Regions from separate parts of the Fictibacillus sp. WQ 8-8 genome, predicted to be linked through region 3. Evidence: riboswitches for the same ligand, from Rfam matches in the RefSeq annotation. Region 3 holds a riboswitch; each other region holds the start of a gene.
What was found. A riboswitch is a leader RNA that binds a small molecule or an ion and turns the genes downstream of it on or off. The one in region 3 is predicted to bind S-adenosylmethionine.
Positions count from the first base shown of each region.

Region 1: another riboswitch for S-adenosylmethionine. It lies ahead of M1K46_RS18245 (sugar ABC transporter substrate-binding protein); the one in region 3 lies ahead of M1K46_RS14630 (homoserine dehydrogenase).
Region 2: another riboswitch for S-adenosylmethionine. It lies ahead of M1K46_RS00225 (methionine ABC transporter ATP-binding protein); the one in region 3 lies ahead of M1K46_RS14630 (homoserine dehydrogenase).

Region 1 covers NZ_JAMXKG010000008.1:173,052-175,318, reverse strand. Annotated here, with positions in the region: gene M1K46_RS18250 (hypothetical protein) at 119-826, shown strand; SAM riboswitch class I at 945-1,054, shown strand; gene M1K46_RS18245 (sugar ABC transporter substrate-binding protein) at 1,186-2,267, shown strand, end outside.
Region 2 covers NZ_JAMXKG010000001.1:44,332-46,598, reverse strand. Annotated here, with positions in the region: gene M1K46_RS00235 (anti-sigma factor domain-containing protein) at 1-702, shown strand, start outside; gene M1K46_RS00230 (hypothetical protein) at 805-1,107, shown strand; SAM riboswitch class I at 1,229-1,342, shown strand; gene M1K46_RS00225 (methionine ABC transporter ATP-binding protein) at 1,431-2,267, shown strand, end outside.
Region 3 covers NZ_JAMXKG010000006.1:86,254-88,520, forward strand. Annotated here, with positions in the region: gene M1K46_RS14630 (homoserine dehydrogenase) at 1-935, opposite strand, end outside; SAM riboswitch class I at 1,046-1,154, opposite strand; SAM riboswitch class I at 1,255-1,364, opposite strand; gene M1K46_RS14635 (undecaprenyldiphospho-muramoylpentapeptide beta-N-acetylglucosaminyltransferase) at 1,490-2,267, shown strand, end outside.

The DNA of each region.
Region 1 (2,267 bases), on a different contig from region 3:
GAATGCACCTGCTTGTCCGGTCTTTTTTTGTAGTGTATCACGAGATCTGAATAAAAACCAAAACAGGGCTTAGGTGCATATACTGTTTTATTGAAACTGGGGAAGGCAGGGATGCGACATGTACAGACAGCGGCAGGTAGTCGATATGAAAAGAGGGAATGTCATCGGAGACGGTTCGCTGGATACGGTGTATCTTACTGCTGAAAAAACAGCGGATAGTCCATACTGGGTGAACATTGCGGCCGTCGTTCAGGACGGCAGGACCAACCAGTACACGCAGATCCCTATTAAAGAAAATTCAGGATACAATCCAACCCTTTTTCTCGGTGATTTTACAGGTGACAAGGTAGAAGACATCATGGTGGTCATGGATACAGGAGGCAGCGGAGGCATGATCACCGCCTATGTATTTTCCTACAGAGGAGGGCAGTTCGGGCCGCTTTTTGACTCTGGTGTATTCAGTGACCAATGGAAGTACAGGGTTTTTTATCTGGACCAATATAAAGCACAGGTGAACAGCTACAACCTGAAGCAAAAATTTATCATCGATTTGAGTACGAAGGACAAGGAATACTTGTCTGAGATTTACTACCCGAATGGAAAATTAAAGGCTCCCATACAAGGATTTGTCTCATCTTTAAGCGGTCTTTACCCGGTGGACTTTGACCGAAATGGCGTGTATGAACTGCTGGCTTACCAAAACATCGCCGGCCGATATAACGCTGACCGCCTTGGCTATGTCCAGACTACCCTGAAGTGGAATGGCCGGGAGTTTGGTGCGGAGGTGCAGAACGTTGTGATCTTTGGCGGGGATATCCGAGGATAAGCCTGGTGGATTAACCTCTCGTTGTGGAGAGGTTTTTTATATGATAAAAAAACCATTGACTTTCTCCCTTTCGCAGATTAAAGTAATAACTATATTTTCTAAAAATTAAATATTCATTCTCTTATCAAGAGTGGCAGAGGGACTGGCCCTATGACGCCCAGCAACCGTTCCGTAATGGAATTGGTGCTAATTCCAGCAAAACAGCATGTCTGTTTTGAGAGATAAGAGAGGACGAATCCGTTATACATATGCGATGAAACCTCTCTTTTTCCAGAGAGGTTTTTTTACGTGGTGGGGCTTATTTCGCTGGTTCCGTGCCCCCTTGAGAAGAGAGATATACAAAAAAGGGAGTTGGGGAAATGAAACGATTCATTAAAAGCGCGGCAATCTCCGCGGTGGCTTTATCACTTTTATTAACGGGCTGTTCATCCGAAAGCAATACCGCTTCATCAGCTGGCAAACATGAAAAGGTTTCGTTCGATAACGTACCGAAGCGGTTTGCCAAAGGGCAGGGAGCCCGAATCAAGGTTATCCGTAAAATCGGCGGTGATGATCATACAGCCCAATTTTTAGCAGGTGCTAAAGCGGAAGGAGAGGCACTTGGTTTTACCGTTGATACCTACACAGCAAACGGTGATACCGCCAAGTTCCATGATGCGATTGCCCAGGCGGCTGATGAGAATTACGACGGTTTTATCATCTCTCACGGTGATGATGCGGCTACCATAAACGATATTAAGAAGCTTCGGGAAAAAGGAAAGAACGTGGTGACGTTTGATTCCAATCCGAACCTCGCGAAAGTAGGCGGTGTCACACTTACGTCTCAGGACGATGAAGCCCTTGCCAAGCTGGCTCTCGATCAGCTCGTTAAAGAGAACAAAGGGAAGGCCAACATCGTTTATCTTTGGGTAGACGGGTTCCCGCCGATGGTGCGACGCAACGCCGTCTATAAAGAAACATTGAAGAATAACCCGGGAATCAAGGAAGTAGAACGCTTTGGCGTTGCTTCTGCAGATACGTCGGTCCAGACGCAAAATGCGGTGACGGCCATGCTGAACAAACATAAAAAAGGCGAGATTGATGCCATTTTTGCCACATGGGATGCCTTTGCGATCGGGGCTGCACGTGCGATTAAAGAAGCGGGACGCAACGAAATCAAAATTTACGGAATTGACGTCTCCAATGCAGACCTTCAAGAAATCCAGCAAAAAGAAAGTCCTTGGAAGTACACGGCTGCTGTTGATCCTAAGCTAATTGGGGCAGTGGATATGAGAATTCTTGCTAAAAAGCTTGCGGGTGAAAAAACACCACAAAAATATGATTTGAAAGCTTCTCTCGTTTCACAAAAGGATCTTCAAAAATCAAACGAGGGTGTGAACATGGTCAACCTGTCCAAGGAAATTAAAGGCTGGGGCCAGTCTGATGCGTTTGAGGAAGATTG
Region 2 (2,267 bases), on a different contig from region 3:
AAGAATATTAATACAAATAAACGGAATGTTGCCCAAAAGAATGGGGTATCATCCGGAAAATATATGATGTACTTGGATGCTAGACGAAAAGATAAAAACATTTCTCTTAATGAAGTGAAGAACATGTCTTATACCGAGCTAAAGAGAAAGATAAAACCTGTACATGAAGAGCCGGAAGAATCCGGCTTTAAAAAAAACCATTCAGAAAAAATTCTTCGCAATCATAGAAATCTTGAACCCATAAAGATTAAGACGAGTTCCCTGCATAGTTCTTCTCTAAAAGAACATGCGAAAAAAGAAGTCAAAGAAGAAAGGATTGAACCCAAGCTAGAACCAAACAATAAACGTGCTGTCCCAAAAACCAAAAGGCACGAAGATCGAAAAAGCCGCAGTAAAGCTGAAGATAAAGAAAAAAATGAATCAAAAAAAGTAAAACCACATTCTTCAAAGCAACATCACGAACAGCCGATGTACAACAAGCAAGCAAAGAAAAATACTAATTTGAATACTGCTCCGAAACAGCATGTTCATGAAAAGAATAAACATGAAAACCATAAATGGGATAAGGGGAAAAGGCTTGAAAAAAGAGAGCAGAAAAATTCTCCCGTTCATCGGCCTGAAAAAAAGTACTGGAAAAAAGAACTGCAGAAAAATCATAAAAAGGCACAAATGAATAAAGAAATACATAAAAAGGCTGGCTAAAAGTCGACACTACGTTTAATAAACTGTCGAAGGAAAAATCAAGGAAGACACCAACCATCTCCCGAACATTAAGATATACATGTTTTTAAAAGGGGGATGTTTATGGATTGGGTTCTTTGGCAGGAACAGGTTCAAAAAACGGCCTTCCTTCAGCCGCTGATAGGCACGGAGACTCCCAGTGTGACGGCTGACGGAGAACGATTATGTTTTTCCTTCGTAAATAAGTATAACGGATCAGAACGGATATCCATGCTTACAGGCAGGATGGATGATTTGCATGAGGTGTTTGAAGGCCAGCAGCGTCTGAGCGATTTAATCAGGATAAAAAGAGTAACTTTTACGGGAACATACAGAGAACAGCTTAAGTTAGAATCTCTTCTGTTTTTATGCAAATTGGAGTCCTAAGCCAAAAGAATCGGGTCCTTCTATCTAAAAAACAGGAGTTATGGATTGACACTCCATAAAGGTGATGTTAAAATTCGAAACGTGTTAAGAAATGCTAACTATATAACGAATAACAAATTCGTTCTTATCGCGAGTGGTGGAGGGACTGGCCCTATGAAACCCGGCAACCGTTAAGCAGCTTCCTGTTTGAAAAGGTGCCAAATCCTGCAAAGCAAACTGCTTTGGGAGATGAGATGACGGTGCATATAAATTTTTATGCCCTTCTGCTCATGACCTGGCAGAAGGGCATTTTTTATTTTTCAGAAAGTGAGGGATCCGGTCTCTTGATAACATTAGACGCAGTAAAAAAGATTTTTCAGACGAAAGACGGAGCTGTAAACGCAGTTGACCATGTCGATCTTTCTATAGATCAAGGAGAAATTTTCGGGATTATTGGATACAGTGGTGCAGGTAAAAGTACACTGATCCGAATGCTGAACATGCTGGAAAGACCGACGAGCGGAGATGTTAACGTTGCGGGAAAAAATCTTTCCAAACTTAGTAACAACGAGCTTCGAAAAGCTCGGCAGGAAATCAGCATGATATTTCAGCATTTCAATCTGCTTTGGTCCAGAACAGTAAGGGAAAACATTGCATTTCCACTTGAGATTGCAGGTGTGCCGAAAACAGAGCGCCTGAAGCGGGTGGATGAACTGATTAAACTTGTTGGACTAGAGGGCCGCGGAGAATCGTATCCTTCCCAATTGAGTGGAGGACAGAAGCAAAGAGTCGGGATCGCACGTGCACTGGCCAATAACCCTAAAGTTCTTCTCTGTGACGAGGCGACTTCAGCCCTTGATCCGAAAACAACAGACAGCATCCTTAATTTATTAGTTGAGATCAATCAAAAGCTCGGCTTGACCATTGTTCTTATCACACATGAGATGCATGTCATCCGTAAGATCTGCCATCGGGTCGCTGTTATGGAAGACGGTAAAATAGTGGAACAAGGGCCGGTTTTGGAAGTATTCAGGCAACCTAAAGAGTCCATTACAAAAGATTTTGTTAAGCAAGTAACAGAGCCAGAAGAAACGACAGACATGATCAAGCAGCTGGCATCTGAAAAACCTCAGAGCCAAATTGTACAGCTTACCTTTGTTGGAGGAAGTGCAGAACAGCCC
Region 3 (2,267 bases):
GATAATAAGTCTTCCACAATGGCACTTGCTGTTGCTTCTGCACCAGCTCCCGGCCCTTGCAAGGTCAAACAGCCGAGAAGGTCTGTCTGAATACGGACGGCATTGTCCACGCCTTCCACACCATACAGCGGATGATCGCTATCCACAAATACAGGCTGTACCTGGAGATCAAGTCTATCGTTTAAAAGAACGAGATGCTTCAGCCGAAGCCCCAGCTGCTCAGCCAGTTGAATCTCCTCAAGAAGCACATTTCCAATCCCCTCCACCTGCACTTCTTCCCAGGATGGCTGCACGCCATAAATCCATTTGCTCAGCACCATCGCTTTGTAAAATGCGTCCAAGCCTTCGATGTCATTTGTCGGATCCGGCTCTGCATATCCTTTTTTCTGTGCCAGTTCCAGCGCTTCTTCAAACGAGGAACCTGTCGTTCTCATGTACGAAAGAATGAAGTTGGACGTTCCATTTAAAATGGCTTCTACATGCTGAATCCGATTGATTCTTAAAAGCTCCCTCAATGTTCTCAAAATCGGTATTCCTCCGCCTACGCTCGCTTCATAGACAAAACGGACACCCTTTGCGGCAGCACGCTCTGTTAATTCTTCTCCATGCCGGGCAATCAAATCTTTATTCGCAGAAATCACATGGCATCCCGCTTCAAGTGATTGTATGATGTAAGACCGTGCAGGCTCGATTCCGCCAATCGCCTCAATGACCACATCAGGCACTTCTTCCCCGATCGCCTTCTCGAATTCGGACGTCAACGGTACCCCCTTTACGAAAGGCCTTGCTTTGGAAGAATCCTTAATCAAAATACTGGACAGCTTCAGACGATGACCCAGCAATTCTTCTAAAGCACCTTTTCTATCCATGATGGATGTATATACGCCGGATCCTACAGTCCCCAGCCCCAGCAGTGCTATTTTTAATTCTTTCAACATAATCACTCCTTCTGCAAAAGTAAATTTTTTATTAGTGGATGAATGGTATCTGTATGATGGCAAAAGAAAAAACCTCTTTCTAAAGAAGAGGTCTGCAGTCCGGCCTCCTCTTATCATCCAGGGTTCTTTCCTGCAGGTAGTAGCACCTTTTCAAGTAGAATACTTGAAGGTTGCCGGGCTTCATCGGGCCTTTCCCTCCGCCGCTCTGGATAAGAGTATTATCATGAGATTGAAACATGTTATGTAGCACTTTATTTTTTTAGTACAAAAAACCCCCTTATCACGAAGATAAGAGAGCTGTATGGTTCCGATCCGTCTCTTATCTCCCAAAGTTTTACCTTTGAAGGATTTAGCACCTTTTCAAGTAGAATACTTGAAGGTTGCCGGGCTTCATTGGGCCTTTCCCTCCGCCGCTCTTGATAAGCTTCATTAAATTAGTCTTACTCTATCACGGCAGACAGGAGAGCGTCAACCATTATTCAGATATTTCTGGAATCATTGCAGATTATTTTTGGTATGATAGAAACACATAAATAAAAGGGGTGGAAGGTTTGGGCAAGAAAATCGTATTCACAGGGGGAGGTTCCACCGGGCACGTTTCTGTTAACCTGGCTCTGATTCCTTTGTTCTTAAAAGAAGGCTGGGAAGTCAGCTATATCGGTTCAAAAGGAGGAATTGAACGGCAACTGACAGAAACCATCGAAGGCGTCCGCTATTACAGCATCTCTACTGGTAAACTAAGGCGCTATTTTGACTGGAACAATTTTAAAGATCCGTTCCGTGTCATGCAAGGAGCATTTGAAGCATTTCGGCTCATCAAGACCATAAAACCAGACGTGGTCTTTTCAAAGGGTGGTTTCGTATCCGTTCCCGTAATCCTCGGCAGCCGGATGAACAAGGTGCCAATTGTGACCCATGAATCCGATCTTAGTCCAGGGCTTGCAAACCGTCTTTCACTCCCCTTCGCTAACAAAGTGTGTACAACGTTCCCCGAAACCACTGATCATCTTCCAAGGGAAAAAACGGTATACGCGGGTGCTGTTATCCGTAAGGAGCTGCATGAAGGGATCGCAGTCAAGGGGAGAGCTTTCTGTGGTTTGACTCCTGGTAAACCGATCATCTTGATCATGGGAGGAAGTCTCGGATCAAAAAAAATAAATGAGGCCGTAAGATTAAGCCTTGACGCTCTGCTTCCCCGCTTTCAAATCATTCATCTTTGCGGAAAAGGCCAGAAGGATTCTTCCATTCTGAAAAAAGGCTACATCCAGTTCGAATATGTATCGGATGAGCTCGCAGATATCCTTGCAGCAACGGATTTTGTCATTTCAA